2 regions of the Bradyrhizobium sp. CCBAU 53351 genome follow, and region 1 is predicted to be linked to the other one. Evidence: riboswitches for the same ligand, from Rfam matches in the RefSeq annotation. Region 1 holds a riboswitch; the other holds the start of a gene.
The links. A riboswitch is a leader RNA that binds a small molecule or an ion and turns the genes downstream of it on or off. The one in region 1 is predicted to bind cobalamin.

Region 1 (3,204 bases):
ATCGCGACGCGGCGATCGCGCGTCAGGCGCAACTGACGAAGCCGACCGGCGCGCTCGGCCGGCTCGAGCAGCTCGCGATCGAGCTCGCGGGCTTGCAGGCCACCGAGCAGCCGCGCGCGGCGCGCGTGCCGATCATCGTCTTCGCCGGCGACCACGGCATCGTCGCGCAGGGCGTGTCGGCCTATCCGCAAGCGGTGACCATCGCGATGATGGCGAATTTTGCCGCGGGCGGTGCCGCGATCTCGGTGCTGGCGCGCGAGCTTGGCTCCAGCCTGGAAGTGGTCGACGCCGGCACGCTTGCGCAGGAGGAGATGACGGGAATCGTCACCGACAAGCCGCGCCGTGGCACGCGCGATTTCAGCGTCGAAGCCGCGCTCACACCTGCGGAACTGGCGTTCGCCTTCGAGGCGGGCCGGCGCGCCGTGGAGCGCGTGGCGGCCAATCCGCCCGATCTCCTGATCTTCGGCGAGATGGGGATCGGCAACACCACCACATCGGCGGCGATTGCCGCGAGCCTGCTCGGCATCAGCGCCGAGGAGATCGCAGGCAGCGGGACCGGCGTCGATGCCGCCGGCCGGGCGCACAAGGCGCGGGTGATCGACGCTGCGATTGCGCATCATGGCGTTGCGGGAGCGTCGCCCGAAAAAATCCTGTGCGCCGTCGGCGGTCTCGAAATCGCGGCGATCTCGGGCGCGATCATCGCGGCCGCGCAGCGCCGCATTCCCGTATTGATCGACGGCTTCATCGTGTCGGTCGCAGCGCTCGCAGCAGTGCGGCTGAACCCGTCCTGTCAGCCGTTCCTGCTGCCGTCGCATCAATCGGCCGAGCAGGGGCACCGGCTGGTGCTGCGCGCGCTGAACGTGCAGCCGCTGATCAGCCTCGATCTCAGGCTCGGCGAGGGATCGGGCGCCGCCATCGCGCTACCCTTGGTGCGCAGCGCTTGTGCACTTCACAACGGCATGGCGACCTTTGCCGAAGCCAATGTGCCGGACAGGCCTAGCTGACCCGCTGATTGACCGAGACGACGCGCCATCCGGTCGCGAGGCGATCGATCCGGGTCAGCGACAGCGGCTCGATCACGAAGCGCAAGGCGGCTTGCGGCGTGAGATCCAGCGCGATGCACAGCGCGGCGCGGATGGTGCCGGAATGCACAACGAGCGTGGCCGGTCCGGTCCCGATCCGCGACAGGCCTAGCCGGACACGCGTGACCTGATCCGCAAAGCTTTCGCCGCCCGGTGGCCGCCCGCCGGCCGGATCATTCCAGAACTGGGCGTAAGTCTCGTCGCCGGTCGCAGCGAGCGCGTCGTGCCGATGGCCGGTCCAGTCGCCGAAATCCTGCTCGCGGAATTCGCTGACCAGCTCCGGTTCGAGACCCAGCGCGCGCGCCGTCTCGACCGTACGCCGCGACGGGCTGGCATAGCTGGCGGCATTCCGCGGCAGATGGCGCTGCAGCGCCTCCAATTGCGCGCGATCGCCGAGGTCGGCCGGTGCGTCGGCGGCGTGGATGGTGCCTTTGATGCCGTCGACCGGCGCGTGCCGGATCAGCCAGAGGAAGGTCTCGCCTTCCATGCTCAAACACTCCAAGGAAGTTGGTTGCTGTGGCAATAACGTCGCACGGGATACATTGACTCTGTCCTGATGGTAATCCTAGATGCTCGCGACGGTTTCCCCGAGAGGGGATGAAAAGGGAATGCGGTGCGGGGACATTGTCTCCAATGCCGCGGCTGCCCCCGCAACTGTAAGCGGCGAATCTTGCATCACGAGCCACTGGGCATCTCGGTCCCGGGAAGGCGACGCAAGGTACTGACCCGCGAGCCAGGAGACCTGCCGTCAGCCGTGGTCACACGCGAAGATGTCGGTCGGGGAGTACAGACATTCGGCTTCATCGGACGGCCGCAAGGCCAAAGGTGAGACCTCGTTCGCTGTGACGTGCCACTGACGTCATACCGAGGTTTTGTGCCGTGTCTTCCATCCGCATCCTACGACCGCGCCGCTTCCTGATCGCCTCCGCAGCGCTCACGTTGGCAGTGGCCGATCTGCCCGCCGCGATGGCGCAGCAGGCTCGCGAACGGCTGCCGGCGGTCGAAATCTCGCCGGCCCAATCCCGCAAGCAGGCGAAGCCTGCTGGCCGGGAGGGGCAAAGCGCCCGCCGCGCGTCCTCGCACAGATCCGCTGCTACGGCAGCGCCAAAGCCTGCGGTGCCTGGCGATGGCGTACAGACGCAGGCGGCGACACCGCTCAACAGCAATGCGGTGGCCGAAAGCGCCTCGCGGCTCGGCCTGACGGTGCGCGAGACGCCGGCGACCGTCGAGGTGATCTCTGCCGAGACCATGCGCGAGCAGGGCTATCGCACCGTGTCCGAGGTGGCGCAGGGCGCGGTCGGCGTCACCTCCGGGGATGCGCCGGGGGAGCCGGCAGGTTTCTCGATGCGCGGCTTCACCAACAGTCAGATCAACACGCTCTACAACGGCATCAAGATCGGCCCGCAGAACATGACCTCGCGGATCATGGACACCGCCAATCTGGAAGCCGTGGAGTTCTTGAAGGGACCGGCCTCGCTGATCTCGGGCGAGGGCGCCGCCGGCGGTGCGATCAATTTCGTCACCAAGCAGCCGCATACGGGGCCGATCCGGAACGAGGCTGACTTCTCCTGGGATTCGCTGAACTCGTTCCGCGCGCATTACGGCTCGGGCGGCAGCACCAACGTGCAGGGCCTCGACTATCGCTTCGACATCAGCCGTTCCTCGCTCAACGGCTTTGTCGACGACACCAATACCAAGATGCTGGATGTGTCGGGTCAGCTCAACTACCGCATCTCCGACAGCCTCAAGGTCTGGGGCGCGATCGAATATCGCGAGGATCGCGGCAAGGCCTATTGGGGCGCACCGCTTGTGCCGGTCGCTTTCAGCGGCGCGCATGCGACGAGCGGGATCGTGTCCGGCAATTACGTCTCGAACTACAACAAGACCAACCTCGGCGCCGTCACCATCGACGACCGGACCTTCAACACCAATTACAACGTTCTCGACAATCGCAACGTGGCGCAGGAGGTGTGGCTCCGCGGTGGCTTCGAGCTGAAGCTGGCGCCCGACCTGATCCTGAAGAGCCAGGCCTATGGCTACGGCGCCGAGCGCACGTGGTTCAACAATGAGGTTGAGGCGTTCAATTCCGGAACGAACCTGGTCGATCGCGAGCGCTTTTACG
Region 2 (3,204 bases), 770 kb from region 1:
CCCGAACCCCGACAAGATCCTCTGCATCGGGCTCAACTATGAGAATCACCGCAAGGAGACCGGGCGTACCGAGGTCGAGAATCCCACCGTGTTCGGCCGCTTCGCCAACAGCCAGACCGGGCATCTCACCGACATCATCCGCCCGAAGGTCTCGACCCAGCTCGACTTCGAGGGCGAGCTCGCCGTCGTGATCGGCAAGGCCGGCCGCTACATCCCCCGCGCCGAGGCGTTCGGCCATGTGGCCGGCTATGCCTGCTACAACGAGGGCAGCGTCCGCGACTACCAGCGCCATACCCATCAGTTCACGCCGGGCAAGAACTTTCCCGCCACCGGCGCCTTCGGTCCGTTCCTGGTGACGCCCGACGAGGTCGGCGAGGTCGGGCCGCTGCGGCTGCAGACCCGGCTCAACGGCGAGGTGGTGCAGGACACCACCATCGATCAGATGATCTTCGATATCCCGCGCCAGATCGAATATTGCTCGCAGTTCACCCGGCTCGAGCCCGGCGACGTCATCGCCACCGGCACGCCGGGCGGCGTCGGCTCGCGGCGCACCCCGCCGCTCTGGATGAAGGCGGGCGATGTCGTCGAGGTCGAGATCGACAAGGTCGGCCTCCTTCGCAATGCCGTCGCCGACGAGGTCTAACGGAACCGGCGGTGCTGGGGCACCGGAACGATTCACGTGGGTTAGCCATTGAGACGCGGGCAGGACGCGGAGTCCGATGGAATGGGTATGCTCGATCCCGGCCGATTTCTGGTGTCGTGCTCGCATTGCGATGCCTGGCCGATGGCGGCCAACGTGAAGCGGTCGAGCTGGTCGGCGTCGCCGCATGAGGTTCGCTTTGTCTGCACGCGCTGCCGCCGCGAGGAGACTGCGATCGTCTCGGCCTCCGGCGAATTGACCCCGATCAAGCGCGTCGATGTTCCGCCTCGCGATGTCGCTGCCGCCTGGGCCCAGGCCCAGCGTTTGCGAGGGCGGACTTGAGCCGCAGTTGCTACACCGACTGCCGATTGACTCTCCGGCGGAACGGCACGTAGATGATCGCGACGGTTCTCCTCATGGAGATCAAAAGGGAATGTGGTGCGGGGCGTCCCAACGCCGGGATTTGTCTCAACGCCACGGCTGCCCCCGCAACTGTAAGCGGTGAATCTTTCGTCCTGTGCCACTGGGAATCTCGGTCCTGGGAAGGCGACGCAAGGTAACGACCCGCGAGCCAGGAGACCTGCCGTCAGCCGTGGTCACACGCGAGGATGTCGGTCGGGGAGTACAGACATTGGCTTCACCGGAGCAGCCCATTGCTCTGCCGTGAAACCTCGTTCGCTGTGACGTGCCACCGACGTCATACCGAGGTTACAACATTGTCCCGTCTCGCTTCTGCTGCCCGGCGCCTCAGCGTAGGCCTGTTCGCATCCGTCTCGCTCCATTCGCTCGGTCTCTCCGCGGCCTTCGCCCAGCATGCTGTCGCCGAGCAGTTGCCGCCGGTCGAGGTGAGCAAGCCCGACGATCAGAACCGCACGCGGGCCAGGGCGATCGGTGAGGGTGAGGCGACGAGGCCGCGGCGAGCCGCGAATGTCGCGCCGGCAGGCAATGGCACCGGCTCATCCGGCCCGGGCTCCGGGGCTGTCGCCGGTGACGGCGGCATCATCGGAGCAGCCACGACCGTCATCACGGCCGCGGATATCGCGCATGCGCCGTCGCAGACGCTTGCCGAGATCATCGCCACGCAGACCCCGGGAGCCCAGATCACGACGTTCTATGGCGGGCAGATCGGCGCCAAGACCAGCGTGGACCTGCGGGGCTTCGGCGCCTTTGCCACCGCCAACACGCTGGTGCTGGTCAACGGCCGGCGGCTCAACGACGTCGACATGGCGCAGGTGGACCTTTCCACCATCCCGCTCAATTCCATCGAGCGTATCGAGATCACGCGCGGCAATTCCGGCGCGGTGCTCTATGGCGACAACGCGGTCGGTGGCGTGATCAACATCGTCACCAAGACCGGAAGCGGCGGACCGCCCGTGACCGCGCGCATCGAGGCCGGCTTCGGCTCGTTCAACACCAGGCTCGGCAATGTCTCGACCTCGCTCAATTCGGGGCCGTGGTCGACCTCGTTCTACGGCAATGCCGTCAGCACCGACGGCTATCGCGACAACAATCGCTATTCCCAGCAGAATGGCGTCGGCAATCTCAATTACACGACGCCGGGCCTCACGGCGTTTCTCACCGTCACCGGCGACAATCAGGAGCTGCGCCTGCCGGGCGGCCGCACCGTCGATCCCTCCATCGGCCTCGACGAGCTCAAGACCAGCCGGCGAGGCACGAGCACGCCGTTCAACTACGCCAACCAGCAGGGCATTAGCGCGACAGCCGGCTTCGCCAAGACCCTGGTCAACGGCGTCGATCTTATCGTCGACGGCGGTGTGCGCGACAAGAAGCAGCAGAGCGCGTTCTTCTCCAGCCCGGCGCCGGTTCCTGCCTTCTTCACCTCGACTTATGTCGATTCCAACCTGACGACGTGGTCGATCACGCCGCGGCTCAGTGTGAAGAGCCTGTTGCTCGGCATGCCGTCGCAGTTGCTGACCGGCATCGACTACTACGATGCGAGCTTCCGGCAGGACCGCGGCGCCGGGCAGGGGCTCGCCGCCTGGCACAATTACGACCTCAGGCAGCAGACGGTCGCCGGCTATTTCCAGCACACATTGGGAGTCGCGCCCACGACCGACATCTCCTACGGCGCGCGGGTGCAGAACGTCAGGCTTGCGGCACGCGACAATTTCGACGCGGCGGCGCCGTTCAACGCCGACATCGGCGCGTCGTCGCTGACCAGCGAGGAGACCCAATATGCGCTGCATCTCGGAGCCGAGCATCGCCTCAATGACATGGTCTCGCTGTTCGGCCGCGCCGCGCGCGCCTTCCGCACGCCTGACGTCGACGAGCGGCTGTCCTCGGGGCCGTCCTTCGATCCTCTGACCTTCGCGGCCATCCCGCAAACGTTTCAACTCAAGACCCAGACCTCGCAGGACATCGAGGGCGGCCTGCGCATCAAGGGCGGCGGACTGCAGCTGCAGAGCAGCCTCTATCTGATGGACCTCACCAACGAGGTCCATTTCAACCCGGTCCTGTTCTACAACACCAACCTCGATCCGACCCGCCGCTACGGCTCGGAGACCAGCCTGTCCTACCGCGTCAACGACGCCCTGCTGCTGCGC

Region 2: another riboswitch for cobalamin. It lies ahead of XH83_RS16465 (TonB-dependent receptor); the one in region 1 lies ahead of XH83_RS12735 (TonB-dependent siderophore receptor).

What each region holds. Positions count from the first base shown of each region.
Region 1 is NZ_CP030059.1:2,745,490-2,748,693, forward strand. Features, by position in the region: gene cobT (nicotinate-nucleotide--dimethylbenzimidazole phosphoribosyltransferase) at 1-1,004, shown strand, start outside; gene XH83_RS12730 (histidine phosphatase family protein) at 997-1,569, opposite strand; cobalamin riboswitch at 1,645-1,847, shown strand; gene XH83_RS12735 (TonB-dependent siderophore receptor) at 1,962-3,204, shown strand, end outside.
Region 2 is NZ_CP030059.1:3,517,497-3,520,700, forward strand. Features, by position in the region: gene XH83_RS16455 (fumarylacetoacetate hydrolase family protein) at 1-643, shown strand, start outside; gene XH83_RS16460 (hypothetical protein) at 725-982, shown strand; cobalamin riboswitch at 1,029-1,243, shown strand; gene XH83_RS16465 (TonB-dependent receptor) at 1,357-3,204, shown strand, end outside.